Regions from separate parts of the Pseudarthrobacter sp. lyk4-40-TYG-27 genome, predicted to be linked through region 1. Evidence: riboswitches for the same ligand, from Rfam matches in the RefSeq annotation. Region 1 holds a riboswitch; the other holds the start of a gene.
What was found. Region 1 has a riboswitch for cyclic di-AMP ahead of QRM96_RS03735 (M23 family metallopeptidase). Riboswitches for the same ligand answer to the same signal wherever they lie in the genome.
Positions count from the first base shown of each region.

Region 2: linked by a shared signal. The riboswitch ahead of QRM96_RS18745 (aggregation-promoting factor C-terminal-like domain-containing protein) and the one ahead of QRM96_RS03735 (M23 family metallopeptidase) in region 1 are both predicted to bind cyclic di-AMP.

Region 1 covers NZ_JARVSH010000002.1:57,733-65,146, reverse strand. The annotation lists gene QRM96_RS03745 (NlpC/P60 family protein) at 1-101, opposite strand, end outside; gene QRM96_RS03740 (C40 family peptidase) at 264-941, opposite strand; cyclic di-AMP (ydaO/yuaA leader) riboswitch at 1,012-1,193, opposite strand; gene QRM96_RS03735 (M23 family metallopeptidase) at 1,322-2,143, opposite strand; cyclic di-AMP (ydaO/yuaA leader) riboswitch at 2,156-2,386, opposite strand; gene QRM96_RS03730 (iron-dependent transcriptional repressor DtxR) at 2,505-3,206, opposite strand; gene serC (phosphoserine transaminase) at 3,479-4,609, shown strand; gene QRM96_RS03720 (DUF3027 domain-containing protein) at 4,685-5,188, opposite strand; gene QRM96_RS03715 (cold-shock protein) at 5,195-5,578, opposite strand; gene QRM96_RS03710 (hypothetical protein) at 5,801-6,034, shown strand; gene QRM96_RS03705 (helicase-associated domain-containing protein) at 6,045-7,414, shown strand, end outside.
Region 2 covers NZ_JARVSH010000012.1:30,616-38,029, reverse strand. The annotation lists gene QRM96_RS18755 (glycosyltransferase family 39 protein) at 1-746, shown strand, start outside; gene QRM96_RS18750 (glycosyltransferase family 39 protein) at 753-2,801, shown strand; cyclic di-AMP (ydaO/yuaA leader) riboswitch at 2,947-3,107, shown strand; gene QRM96_RS18745 (aggregation-promoting factor C-terminal-like domain-containing protein) at 3,113-3,820, shown strand; gene QRM96_RS18740 (glyoxalase superfamily protein) at 3,888-4,289, opposite strand; gene upp (uracil phosphoribosyltransferase) at 4,334-4,969, opposite strand; gene QRM96_RS18730 (phosphatase PAP2 family protein) at 4,982-5,785, opposite strand; gene QRM96_RS18725 (nucleoside deaminase) at 5,841-6,347, shown strand; gene QRM96_RS18720 (glycosyltransferase family 4 protein) at 6,426-7,414, opposite strand, start outside.

The DNA.
Region 1 (7,414 bases):
CCCATGCCGCCGGCGTTGTCGCTGACAGCCTTGGCAATGATCGCGATCGAGTTGGTTTTGGTGACCTCGGCGCGGTGCCGTGCGGTAGCACGAGTCGTCATCAGTTCTCTCTTTCGTTTTCCTCTGGACCGCGGTGGCCTGTCCGAGGGGGTTGGATGCGCCGGCATCTTGGGGGTACGCCGGCGCGTCCCGAACGGGGATGTTGGTTTCTAGCGAAAAAGCTTTGGGCAAAGAAATAGCCCTTGGAGCGTGGAGCCCAAGAACTACTTGTTCAGGTGGTAGTACGTGGAAGTACCGGTGGCTGCGGGAGAGTGGAGCATGGTTCCCTGCGACGGGTTGAGCGCGCTGATCATCATGCCGTTGCCGACGTAGATGCCGACGTGTGCGCCGCCGTTCTGGACCACGAGGTCGCCCGGCTGGGGGGTGGAGGTGGGGGTCATGATGCTCCACGCGTTCGTGCGGGGAATGCTGATTCCAGCCTGCGCGTAGACCCACTGAACGAAGCCGGAGCAGTCCCAGCCGTTGGGGGTGGTGCCGCCCCAGACGTAGGGGTGGCCGATGCCGGTGTAGGCGATCGCGGCGATACCCGAGGTGGCTGCGGACGAAACGGCTTCTACTGCCTGTCCGGCCTTGGACGCCTCCTGGCCGGCAGTGGTGGCGGTGCGGTCCGCGGACGCGGTGGACTGGGTGCGCACGGTTTCCACCTTCGGGGCGGCGGTGGTCTTGACCGCCGGACGCTCGAAGGAAACGGTGGCCGTGGGGGCCGCGGTGACAGCAAGGGCGGTCTGCGCGGAACCGGACTCCGTGGAGGCCGAGATGCCGGCAGTGGTGTCCGCGGCGTTGGCCGGCAGGCCCATGCTCAGGATGAGGCCTGAAGCCGCTGCCACAACGGCAGCCTGGCGGCCCACGGTCCCGGCATTGGCGCTTACGGCCTTGGACATGGCGTCCAAGGGGTTGACGCGAACCGTTTGCGCACGGTGGCGCGCAGAATTATGGCGTGAAGACACGAAGGTAGCCTCTCCCAATGCCTGCGAGGTGAGCTGTCGGATTCGGATGGGAGTCACCCGGCCACTTCGCTTCCTGGGAAGCTCATGACTTAACCCCAAGGCCTTCCAGAACGCAGAAGGCCAAAATTGGTTCCCCCGCCCCTGCCAGACGATGAAATGCGAACGGACCTTGAGCGGTGGCAGAGTTAGGCAATCCACTCAAGAGCGTCAACTTCGGAAAAGTTGACGCGAGTTAGACGGTACAGCAGTTTTGCTTCAATGTCACATTCAGGTCACGGCGGGTCACGGCGATCTGGGAGTGCGCAATCAAACGGTTACAGCCAGCCCATCGGATCGACCACTTCGCCGTTGACCTGAACTTCGAAGTGCAGGTGGCAGCCGGTGGACGCCCCGGTGGTCCCGCTCAACGCCACGACTTCGCCGCGGGAGACCGTTTGGCCCACCTTGACGTTGAAGGACGAGAGGTGGTTGTACGTGGTCTCCAGGCCGTTGCCATGGTCGATCACCACCCGGTTTCCACCGCCGAACTGGTGCCAGCCGGCGAAGGTCACGGTTCCTGTTGCGGCTGCCAGGACGGACGTCCCGCACTGTGCCACGAAGTCCTGTCCGCGGTGGAAATCTCCGGTGCCGCCGGTGATTGGGCTGACCCGGTAGCCGAAGGGCGACGCGGTCACGAGGGATGCCAGCGGCGCGGCCAGGGTCCCGGCGGAAGCCGCACGCGTTACCGATCCGGCCGACTGGGCGCTCAGCAGTTGCTTCAGCTTCCCGTCGGGGTCCGCCTGCGTTACGACGGCTGAGCGGCTGAAGTCGATCTGGGCGCCTACATCCGCGGAAATCTGGGGCTGGGGGCTGACTGCGGAGGCGGCCTGGGGCGCGATTCCGGCCGCATCCGTCGCCATAACGGGGCTGGTGGCGGGCATGGTCACCGTGAGCACCAGGCCGGTGGCGGCGAGGGCGATGCCAGCCTTTTGGCCGATGCCGCTGGCCGCGGCAAAGTCGGTGATTTGCCGGAACGGACCCCGACGGCGGCGCGCATCCCGTTGCGGGTCGCGGGGGCGCTCCGCGGCGGCTACTTCGACAACCCGGGGTGCCTCAGGGGGGCCCGCCGCGCGACGGCGGCCCCGGGAGGTCTGCATGGTCAAGAAGGGTTCCTCTCTGGAATAGCCTGCGGAGTTAGCTGTCGGATTCGGGTCAGAGAGATCAAAGACCCGGTCCGTCATGGGCAAACTTCTACACAGGGGTATTCCCGGAAGAATCCTTCACTGGAGAGGCTTGCTGCTGACGGACTTCACCCCAAGGCAGTCCCCCGCTGCCGGTTGTGGTTCCCCCGCCTCTGCCAGTAACGACTCGTACACCTGGCCCGCTGGCAGAGCTCGGCTCCGGATCAGGTAACGCTTAAGTATCAACGCTGGGTTCCACTATAGGGGCTTAAGACCCTAGGTAACAATTCCGTTATCTTTGCGTGGAATCCCCCGGGTGGGGTATGGAAACGCGGCGTCAGGCCTGGTTCACGGCGACGAAAACGTGTGCCGCCACCTCGGGAGGCAGCTCCAGCGCGCCCTCGATTCCCGCCACCCGTACCGAAATGTAGTCACCGACGCGTTCCAGGGAGACAGACGCGCCGGGCCGGATACCGCCCTCGTCGAGCTGGGTCAGCAGTTCCGGCTCCACCTGGATCGGTTCCGCCAGCCGGCTGATGGTCACTGCCGATTCAGGCCCGTAGGCCTTCATTGCCTCCACCAGGCTGATGGCGCCGTCGCCGAACCCGGGTCCGGGCTCTCCGCCCAGGGCGGCAAGGCCGGGGATGGGGTTTCCGTAGGGCGACTCCGTGGGGTGGTCCAGCATCTCGTAGATGCGCCGCTCCACCCGTTCGCTCATAACGTGTTCCCAGCGGCAGGCTTCGTCATGGACATAGGCCCAGTCCAATCCGATCACGTCGGCCAGCAGGCGCTCGGCCAGCCGGTGCTTCCGCATGACCTCAGTGGCACGCTTGCGGCCGGTGTCGGTCAGTTCCAGGTGCCTGTCACCGGAGACGACGACCAGGCCATCGCGCTCCATCCGGCCGATGGTCTGGGAAACGGTAGGCCCCGAGTGGCGCAGGCGTTCGGCGATACGGGCCCGGAGGGCAACGATGTTCTCTTCCTCAAGCTCCAGGATGGTCCTGAGGTACATCTCCGTAGTGTCGATCAGATCCGTCATCCAGCTCAGCTCCTCGAGCGCAGTACCTTGCGTTGTCCCACCGTATCGCCTCTTCCCGCGACGTAGTCCGGGGAAGAGTTTAGCCTATTTTGATTTAGTCCGAATAGGGCCTGCCGCCTGCGGCGTCTCATTGGCTGGACATTGGCGCCGCCCGCTCCCGCCACCCTGCGCGCTTCAGGCAGAATTGGGGAAGGTTTGCACTGCAGCCATGGCCGGCTCCCGGCCACCCACCACCCGGACCACAGCTTTCGTCCCCGCCGAATGGAGCACCTGTGAGCGACACCAGCATCACGATTCCCGCCAACCTCCTGCCCCAGGACGGGCGGTTCGGGGCCGGCCCCTCAAAGGTCCGGCCGGAACAGATCGATGCCCTGTCCGCTGCGTCGAAGACTATCCTCGGCACATCCCACCGGCAGGCTCCGGTCAAGAACCTGGTGGGCTCCGTACGCGAAGGACTCAGCCAGTTCTTCCGTGCTCCCGAGGGCTACGAGGTGGTCCTCGGCGTGGGCGGCTCGACCGCGTTCTGGGACATCGCGAGCTTCGGCCTCGTGTCCAAGAAGGCGCAGCACCTGTCCTTCGGGGAGTTTGGCTCCAAGTTTGCCTCCGCCACCAACAAGGCGCCGTTCCTGGAAGCGTCCTCGATCATTAAGTCTGAGCCGGGCACCCGTCCTGCAGCGCAGGCGGAGGCGGGCGTGGACGTCTACGCGTGGCCACAGAATGAGACCTCCACGGGCGTCGCCGCCCCGGTCAAGCGGGTGCCGGGCGCCGACAAGGACGCCCTGGTCCTGGTGGACGCAACCTCCGCTGCCGGCGGCCTGGACGTCGACATTGCCGAAAGCGACGTTTACTACTTCGCCCCGCAAAAGAATTTCGCTTCCGACGGTGGCCTTTGGCTCGGCCTCTTCTCCCCCGCCGCCCTGGAGCGCGCTGCCGCCATCAAGGCAAGCGGCCGCTGGATCCCGGACTTCCTGGACCTCCAGACCGCCATCGACAATTCACGGCTGAACCAGACGTACAACACCCCGTCGCTGTCCACCCTGGTAACCCTTGGCGCCCAGGTCCAGTGGCTGAACGCCAACGGCGGCCTGGACTTCGCCTCTGCCCGCACCGCCGATTCCGCCGGCCGCATCTACAGTTGGGCTGACGCCTCGGAGTTCGCCACCCCGTTTGTGGCCAACCCGGAGGAGCGCTCCAACGTCATCGCCACCATCGACTTTGACGAGTCGGTGGACGCGGCAACGGTGGCGAAGGTCCTGCGCGCCAACGGCATCGTGGACACCGAGCCCTACCGGAAGCTGGGCCGCAACCAGCTGCGCATCGCCACCTTCGTCGCCATCGAGCCCGACGACGTCTCGGCACTGCTGTCCAGCATCGACTATGTGGTGGGCGAGCTCCGCAAGTAGTCCAGGCACACGCGAAAGGCGCCGCCCGGGATAACCCCTGGACGGCGCCTTTCGCGTGTGGCGGAAAATTCTTGCTTAGTCTTTTGGCTCCGCGTCGTCGTCGGCATCCTCTTCATCCCCGGGCGCCTGCTCCGCTGCGGACGGCTCTTCCTGGCGGGCTTGTTCGGGTTCCTGCTGGTGCTCGTCCTCGGGGCGCACGCGTTCGGCCCACGGCACCCACTCCGGGGCGAGGATCGATTCTTCGGACGGCAGCAGGCCCAGCTCATCGACGGTAACCACCTTGGAGCGGGAGTTGCGGGTCAGCACCGCGTACCACTGCCAGCCGCCGTAGCCGGCCAGCCGGGACTCGAACAAGTGCGTGACCAGCCGGTCGCCCTCGCTTTTGGCACCAAGGTGCGGCCCGATGGTGGCAGCGGGCGTGATGCCCTCAACCGCGGCCCGTGCAACATCGACGGCTGCTGCCAGGAACGCGTCAGGCTTGCCCGTCCGCCATACCGGAACCCCGGCCTTGCGCTTTGGCGCAGCCTTGGCAGCTTGCTCCTGTGGAGCCACGCCCGGTTGTTCAGCTTGGGGGTTCATCGGCGCCTAGACGTCCAGCTCGTCGGCAACCTTGCGCAGGGCGGCCGCGATTGCCTTGCCCTTGTTGCCGTCCGGATACTTGCCCTTGGACAGCGTCCCGGACAGGTTGTCCAGGACGGTCACCAGGTCCTGGACCAGCGGCGCGAGGTCCTTGGCGCTGGGACGCTTTGCTTTGGCAATGGACGGGGTCTTGTCCAGCACCCGCAGGCCCAGTGCCTGGGCGCCCTTGCGGCCGTCAGCGACGCCAAACTCCACGCGGGTGCCGGCTTTGAGCTCCGTTACACCCTCGGGCAACGACGACTTGGGCAGGAAGACCTCCTGGCCGTCCTCGCCCGCGAGGAATCCAAAGCCCTTGTCCTTGTCATACCACTTGACCTTGCCGGTAGGCACGTAATCAACCTTCTTCGTTCTGCTGTCATGAGACACGGCCAGGTGCCACCGCGTCCGCATTGTTGTGCGGGTTCAAGGTATGGCCCTGCAAACCGTGTTGGTCTGTATGCTTCAAGGTTATCCTGCCGCATGCCCTAATCATGCTTCCGGCCGTACTGTTCCGCCCCGGGCGCAAGCCCGGGGCTTTAGCGGCACGCCGGACGCCGCTGTAGCGTTACCTCCATGACACCCTTGCGTTTCCGCCGGCCCCTGATGGTGCTTGCAGCTGTTATTGCCCTGCTTTCCCTGGTAGCGGTGGGAACGGTCATGGCGCTTGCCTTCGCGGGGTCCGTCGCTCCCACCTGGGTCACGTACTCAGCGCTGTACGGCCTCCCGGTGGCCTTCATCCTGATGCTCCTGCTGGTCCTCGATGGCGTGGCCGCCCGGCGGCGGGCGGGAAGGCGGGAGCCGCGGTAACGTTGGACTGATGTCCCTCATTCGTGCGCTCGGCAAGGACCTGGAGGCACGCAGCGACGATTCGTTGCGGGCACTGTTCGCCGCGCGGCCGGACCTGATCTCCCCTTCGGTGCCGGATTTCGCGGCACTCGCAGCGCGGGCGAGCTCCCGGGTCAGCGTCCAACGGGCCCTTGAACGGCTCAACCGGCCCCAGATGCAGGTGCTCGAAACCCTGCATCTGTGCACCAACACCGACACCGGCCACAGCGCGTCCGCGGAAAACCTGCAAAAACTGGTCCGGGGTTCGTCCCTGGCCACCATTCAACAGATCCTTGGCACCTTGCAGGAACTTGCCTTGGTGCACCCGGCCGCACCACCGCATGGCTCCCCGCCCGCAGCGTCCGGACATGTCTTCTATCTCCCGGCGGGCGCCCTCAAGGACGTGGTGGGAATCTACCCGGCCGGACTGGGCCGCAGCTACACGGAACTGGTGCGCCTGCAGCCGGCGTTCGCCCAACGGGCAGTACCGCTGGTTGCCGAACTGCACCGCAGCGGCTTCGCCGTCCACGAGGCCACGACCCCCATGGACGCGGCACTGGCCCTCCAGCACTGGACATCATCTCCGGAGGGGCTGCGGGACATCCTCGCCGGAGCCCCGGAACGGACGACGGCGCTGCTCGCCAGGTTCCGGAACTGGGCCATGGGTGCCGTCCCCCAGGCGCAACGGAAAGCCTCGGTCCTGACGGAACCGGCCGACGTCGACCCGGTGGACTGGCTCCTTGCCCGCGGCCTGCTGGTCCCGCTCGACGCCGCGCACGTCGAATTGCCGCACAGCGTGGGGCTGGCGCTCCGCGGCGGTGCCATCATCGACGACTTCACCCTTGCGCCGCCTGTCCCCGAGCTCGGCCGGACCACCGCAGCGCTGCGAAGGAACGCGGCCCTGAGCGCGATTTCGGAGACCCTGAGGCTCGTCTCCGAACTGCTGCATGCCGTCCGGGACCAGCCGCTGGCCACCTTGCGCAGCGGCGGGGTGGGGGTACGCGAAATGCGCCGGCTCTCCGAACAGCTGCGGATCGACCAGGGCGCGGTGGGGCGGCTTCTTGAACTGTGTGGCCTGGCAGGCCTGATCCGCCTCGACGTCGACTCGTCGTGCTGGGTGCAGCCGCCCCAGCTTGAGTGGCTCCTCCTGCCGAGGCAGGAACAATGGCTGTGGCTGGTCAACGCCTGGCTGGCCAGCGAGCGCGTCCCCTCGATGGTGGGCCAACCGGTCAGTACCTCGCCCGGCACACCTGCTGCCCGGCCCGCGTCCGGCACCACCATCGCCGCGTTGTCCGCCGGAGCGCAGCGGCCCGATGCCCCGGTGGTCCGTAAACGCATCCTGGAAATCCTGCATGAACTCAC
Region 2 (7,414 bases), on a different contig from region 1:
ACGCGTCGTGGCTGCCGTGGTTGCGCATCGCCACCATCGTCCTTGGTGTCCTTGCCGCGGCCGCCATCCTCCTCCGCCTTGACGGCAAGGGCGCTGCGGGACGGTTCCGGCGCTCCGGGACGGCCGCCGTCGTCGTCCTCTCCTTGCTGGCCGGGGGCCTTGGAACGGCTGCCTGGACCTTGGCCACCGCCGCGTCCGCCCATTCGGGATCCATCCCGACGTCGGGGCCCGCAGGTTCGTCGGCGGGCGGTTTCGGCAACAGGGCTGCCGGCTTCCGGGACGACGCCGCGCTCCGTGACGACCGGACCGACGGAACGGATGCGGCAGCCGGTGCCGGCGGTTTTGATCCCGCGAACGGAGCAGGCGGCTTCACCGGGGCCCCCGGAGCCGGCGGGGCGGGTGGTCCAGGCGAAGGCACCGCCGATGCAGCCGTGACCGCACTGCTCACCGGCACCACCACGAAGTGGTCGGCGATTGTCTCCGGGGCCAGCCAGGCCGCCAGCCTGGAACTGGCCACGAACACCAGCGTCATTGCCCTGGGCGGCTGGAACGGCGGCGACCCCTATCCCACGCTCGCCGAGTTCCAGGCCATGGTGGCCAGGGGTGAGATCAGCTACTTCATCGAAGGCGGCATGGGCGGCGGCATGGGCGGCCGGGGCGGCAACTCCGAGGTGGCCGCCTGGGTGCAAGCCAACTTCCAGGCCCAAACCGTGGGTAACTCCACGGTGTACCAACTCACCAAGTAGGACCCCATGGCCAGCTCTAACTCCACTCCGGTGCAGGCTCCCTCCGCTCCCGCTGCCCCCGGCCCTGCTGCCTCCAGCCCTGCTGCCGCGGCCGGCGTGCGGCGGGAGCCCCCAGCCCTCCGGCACCGCCTGGAACTGGCAGCCGTGCTGGCAGCTACCGCCGTGCTGTACCTGTGGAACCTCGGGGCATCGGGCTGGGCCAACGCTTTCTACTCCGCCGCTGCCCAGGCCGGATCGCAGGACTGGGCGGCCTGGTTCTTCGGTTCCTCGGACGCCGCCAACTCCATCACGGTGGACAAGCCACCGGCGTCCCTGTGGATCATGGGGTTGTCGGTCCGGATTTTCGGCCTGAGCTCCTGGAGCATCCTGGTTCCTGAAGCCCTGATGGGCGTCGGCACCGCCTGGCTGCTGTACCTGGCCGTCCGGCGGGCCGCGGCACCGGCCACCGGTGACCCGCGCCTCGCCCACCGGGCAGGGCTGCTGGCCGCCGTTGCGCTGGCACTGACGCCCGTGGCCACGCTGATGTTCCGGTTCAACAACCCGGACGCCCTGCTGGTGCTGCTCATGACCGCCGCCGCCTATGCGGTGCTCCGCTCCGTGCAGGAGGACAGGCTGCGCTGGCTCCTGCTGGCAGGGGTTTTCCTGGGCTTCGGGTTCCTTGCCAAGCAGCTGCAGGTCCTGCTGGTGGTTCCCGGGTTTGCCCTCGCCTACCTGGTCGCGGCGCCCGCCAGGCTGGGCCGGCGGCTGCTGCACCTGCTCGCCGCCGGTGCCGCGATGCTTGCCGCGGCCGGCTGGTGGCTGGCCGTCGTGGAGCTCATCCCGGCTGCGGACCGTCCGTTCATTGGTGGTTCGCAGGACAATTCCATCCTGGAACTGACCCTCGGCTATAACGGCCTGGGCCGGCTGACAGGCGACGAGACAGGGAGCGTGGGCGGCGCCAACGGCTGGGGCGTTCCCGGGCTGTTGCGGATGTTCAACAGCGAATTTGGCGGCCAGATCGCGTGGCTGCTGCCCTCCGCACTGATCCTTGCTGCCGGCTTGCTGTGGGTGGGACGCCGGGCGCCGCGGACTGACGCCGTCCGGGCGTCGGTGCTCATCTGGGGTTCCTGGGTCCTGGTGACCGGCCTGGTCTTCAGCTTCATGGCGGGCATCATCCACCCCTACTACGCGGTGGCATTGGCGCCCGGGATCGCAGCCCTGGCCGGCCTGGGCCCGGTACTTCTCTGGCAGCACCGGCGGCAGGCCGCAGCGGCGGTCTTCCTGGCCGCCGCAGTGGCCGCGGCAGCCCTGATGGCATTCACCCTGCTGGGAACCACATCCGCCTACGGCCCGTGGCTGCGCTGGGTGGTGCTGGCGGCAGGCCTTGCGGCCGCAGCAGGAACAGGGTTGAACAGGTTCATCCGCCTGCGCTCCGTGCAACGGACGACGACGGCGCTCGCCATTGCGGCATCGCTCGCCGGCCCGCTGGCCTTCTCCATGTCGACGGCGGCGACGGCGCACAGCGGGGCCATTGTCAGCGCCGGACCGGCGACGTCGTTCGGCGGCCCGGGCGGGTTCGGCGGAAACCGGACCGGCGGGTTTGGCGCGGGCGGCACGTCCCGGCAGTTCAACGGCCAGGCTGGACAAGGCATGGGTGCCGGCCAGGGCGGGGCAGCGCAGGGCGGTCAGGGTGCCACCGGTGGCCGCGCCGGCGGGATGGGCGGCCTCCTGGGTGCGCCCACGCCGTCGGCCGGGCTCGTGGCCGCATTGAAGGACGGTGCCTCAAACTACACCTGGGCAGCGGCAGTAGTCGGTTCGAACAATGCCGCAGGTTACCAACTGGCCACGGAACTGCCGGTGATGGCCGTGGGCGGCTTCAACGGCACCGACCCCTCCCCCACGCTGGAACAGTTCCAAGCGCTGGTCTCCCAAGGCCGGATCCACTACTTCATTGCCGGCGGGACCATGATGTCCAGCAGCGGCTCTGACGCCTCCACCCGGATTGCACAGTGGGTGGAGTCCACGTTCCCGGCGCAAAACATTGGCGGGACCACGGTCTATATCCTGGCGGGATAACCCGGCGCCGGGGATCCGCCTGCAGCAAATCGACGCGCCATGATTCGTGACTTCCGTTACCCAAATGTGACTAATGCGCAATCTTCCTGTACCGTCGATTAGGTGCGGTCCCCGTTCGGGCCGCATATCCCGGGTTGACGCCAAGCTCTGCCGCTTCCCGGATTCCGCTTGAGCAACGGCAGAGGCGGGGGACCCACCGTCCCGGGCAATGATTGCCCTTGGGGTTAAGCCAGCACGTGTTTTTTCCGTGCGGCCGGATGCCCTCATCCGAACCCGACAGCTAACTCCGCAGGTGTGAGAGGCGATCAATCATGTCTAAATCCATGGCAAAACCATGCCTGCAAACCAAGGCAAAACATCGGGCCAAACCCCAGCCCGCCAAAAAGACCACCGTGGGCCGGCGTGTTGCGGTCCTCGCTGCATCATGCGCGGTGCTGGTTGGCGTTGGCGCGGCAGGCCAGGCGACCAACAGCATGACCCAGGCGTCGTCCACCGGGTCAAGCGCTTCCACGTCGGCGGCGGATGCCCAGATGAGCATCGAGAAGAGCGAAATCCGGTCCAACCCGGCCGCAAATCCTGCTCCTTCCGCCATCAGCGTGGCACCGCAGGCCGCGGAGCCGGCCCCCGCGCCCGCTCCCGCCGCCCCGCCGGCTGAAGCACCCGCACCTGCGCCGGCCCCCGCGCCTGAGCCTGCTCCCGCCGTCGCGGTTAACGATCCCGCGGGCGCCCAGGCCTACGCCGCCAGCCAGCTGTCCTCCTTTGGCTGGGGACCGGACCAGATGCAGTGCCTGCAGACGCTGTGGACCAAGGAATCCGATTGGACCACCACCGCCACCAACGCCAGCAGCGGCGCGTACGGCATCGTCCAGTCGCTGCCGGCGGAGAAGATGGCCAGCGCAGGCGCCGACTACCTGACCAACTACCGCACGCAGATCAACTGGGGCCTGGACTACATCAAGAAGAGCTACGCCTCGCCCTGCGGTGCGTTGAACTTCCACCTGGCACACAACTGGTACTAGGCACCACCAGCACCGGGCGCAACGCAAACCGCGGGCCGCATCATGTCGATGCGGCCCGCGGTTTGCGTTAACCGGCGCCCTGGACGTCGCCCGGCCCGGCGTTCCGCCAGGGGATGTACTGGACAGACCACTTGTTGCCGTCCGGATCGGCGAAGTACAGGAAGTGGCCCCACTGCTGTACATCCACGTCGCTGACGTCCACGCCGTTGCCCTTGAGCTGGCGGTGGGCAGCCTCGATGTCGCTGACCACCAGCTGGAGGTTGGATCCTGTGCCGGGCGGAGCGTCGGTGAGCCCTTCGCCGATGCAGATGGAGCAGGCGGAGCCGGGTGGCGTCAACTGCACGAAGCGGATCGACTCCGACGGGCGTTCGTCGTAGTCGGCGTTGAAGCCAACCTTGTTAACATAGAAATCCTTGGCGCGGTCCACATCGGATACAGGGACAAAGACGAGTTCTAGTTTCCAGTCCATCCGCACAGGCTAGCGGCGGGAACGGTTTTGAAAAAGGGTGGAACCTACCCGGCGATCCCGTACAGGCGGTCGCCGGCGTCGCCGAGGCCGGGAACAATGTAGGACTTCTCGTTGAGCTTCTCGTCGATGGAGGCCAGGACGATGTGCACGTTCGCGTCGCCCAGTTCCTCCTCCAGCTTGGCCAGGCCCTCCGGGGCTGCCAGCAGGCAGATGCAGGTGACGTCGGAGGCGCCGCGCTTGAAGAGGAACTTGATGGCCTCACGCAGGGTTCCGCCGGTGGCCAGCATCGGGTCCAGGACGAAGACCTGGCGGCCGGTGAGGTCCTCGGGGAGGCGCTCGGCATACGTGATGATGTCCAGGGTTTCCTCGTCCCGGGCCATGCCCAGGAAGCCCACCTCGGCGGTGGGCACCAGCTTGGTCATGCCTTCCAGCATGCCCAGGCCGGCGCGCAGGATGGGAACTACCAGCGGCGTGGGCTTGGTGAACGCGGTGCCGACCGTGGTGCTGACGGGCGTTTGGATGGTGACGGGCTCGGTGCGGACCTCCCGCGTGGCCTCATAGGCCAGGAGGGTCACCAGCTCCTCCGTCAGCTGGCGGAAGACCGGCGACGGCGTGTTTTTGTCCCGCAGGACGGTGAGCTTGTGGGCGACCAGGGGGTGGTCAACAACGAGAGTGCGCATCCCCTAAAACTATCATCCGGCGCTGCCTTTGCCGGGTCCGTAGTGTTCGCCGTCGTGCAGCTCCTCGGCCACCACGTCCCGGACGATGGGACGGTCGAACGACGGCGCCGCACCCACGTGTTCCCGCCTGCGGACAATGTGGAACAGCCGGTGGGCCATAATCACCACACCCACCCAGGTGAGCCCCAGCAGCCAGCCCGCCATGACATCCGTGAGCCAGTGGTGGCCCAGGAAAACCCTGCTCAAACCCATGGCGATGATGAACACCGCGCCCGCCGTGATGGCCAGGACCCGGACGCGCATGGCGTGGAACTGGAGGCAGATCAGGTACACCACCAGGCTGATCACCACGGTGGTGTTCAGGGTGTGCCCGCTCGGGAACGACGGGGAATCCTCATACGGCGGAACGGCGTCTGCGTGATCCGGGCGCGTGCGTCCCACCAGCTTCTTGCCGAAGGTGGTGGCGGTAATGGACACGGCAGCGGCTCCGCCGATCAGGACCAGCGGACGCCAGTTGCGGCTGAGGAAGGTCAGCCACGCGGTGAGGATGCTGGCCAGGATGGGCATTCCGATGCCACCGCCGATATTGGTGAACCCGGTAACGAACGCGTCGAGCCCGGGGCTGCGGAGGCTCTCGGACAGGGCCAGCGCCGGCTTGTCCAGGTTGGCCAGCCCGGCGGAGTCCACCACGTCGTCATACACCTCGGCGCCCAGCAGGGCGAGGGAGACGATGACAACACCGCCCACGAGGATGGTGAGGACCAGCGCCGCGTAGGGTTTGAACCAGGTCCCCAAGCGGTCCCGAAGCGTATCCATGGTGCCTCCCGGCATCGGTAAGTAACCTGAGTATCCCCGAAACTATCATTGAGCCATGCCGTTGCCCGAAAAGAAACACGACGCCTGGATGGGCCTTGCCATCGCGGAGGCGCACCGCGCCCTCGCCACGGAGGACGTGCCCATCGGCGCCGTGGTCATTGGGCCCGATGGCGGGGTGCTGGGTTCCGGCCGGAACCAGCGGGAGGAGCTGGGTGACCCAACAGCCCACGCCGAGGTGGTGGCCATCCGGGAAGCTGCCGCCCGGTTGCAGGAACGGCCCAGGCTCGACGGCGGCCGGGGCGACGGCTGGCGGCTCTCCGACTGCACGTTGGTGGTCACCCTGGAACCCTGCGCCATGTGCGCGGGCGCGATCGTCCTGGCCAGGATCCCCCGGGTGGTTTTCGGGGCGTGGGACGAGAAAGCCGGCGCCGCAGGATCCGTGTTCGACATCCTGCGCGAACGACGGCTCAACCATTGGGTTGAGGTGTACCCGGGCGTCCGCGAGGAAGAGTGCGCCCGGTTGCTGCGCGAGTTCTTCGCGGCGCACCGCAGCAGCCTTTAGCGCGTCCGGCGGCGGGCATCTTTACCGCGGCCGGCTTCGGACAGTCCGCGGCCCGTTTCAGGCAGTCCGCGGCCCGTTTCAGGCAGGCCGCGGCTGCCCGTTCCCTCGGTCGCCCGCTGCCACTACGGCCAGCAGGCCCTGGGCCGTGCTGCTCCAGCCGGGGAGGTCCCTCCGCGCCTCGGCTGCGGCTGCGCGCCAGCCCTCGCGGACCCGTGCGTCCCCGAGCCACCGCCGCAGGACCGCAGCCAGCCGGCCGGGACTCTCCTGGCCCCCGACGGGCAGGGGAACCGCTGCCCCCGGAAGTCTTGGCCCGCCGTCGGACGTTTCCAGTCCGGCGAGGGTAAGCGCCTCCACCGCGCCCGTGCCTGCCCTGACCAGCGCTGGGATGCCGCGGGCCAAGCTCTCGGTGACGGCCATCCCAAACGCTTCCGTCCGTGACACCAGCAACGTCAGGTCGGTCCGGGCCCACTGTGCTTCCAGCGGCTCGCCGGTGAGTTCGCCGGTCAGCCACACCCGCTCCTGCAGACCGTTCCCGGCAACCGCAGCCTGGACTGCCTGCGCATACACCGGATCGGCCCGGTCCGACCCCACGAACGATGCAGTCCAGTCAAGATCCCTGATCCGGCCCAGGGCCTCGACCGTGAGCAGCTGGTCCTTGTTGGGCAGGAGCGCCGCAACGACCGCCAGGTGGGGCGGCGTGGAACCGGCCGCCAAAGGTGCCGGCTCCACGCCGGGGAGTACAACCCGCGCTTGCGGGAGCCCCCGTTTGCGGAGCACGTTTGCCGCCGACGTGCTGGTGCAGATGACCCCGGTTGCGGCGCGCAAAGCCCTGGCTTCGCGTTCAAGGGCCTGCGTGCCTGCATCTTCCGGCACGGGCATATGCACCAGGACCCATGTTTGCCGGCCGGCTTTCGCAGCGAATTCCAGTTCGTCCGGAGCGCCCACGGCCACCAGTCCATCCACGATCGCCACCGGCTGCCCGGGATGTGTTTCCGGGTCCCACGCCCCGATGAGGGCGCCCAGCCGGCGTCGTTCGTGTGCGCCGGCATCCGGCCAGGTGCCCTCCA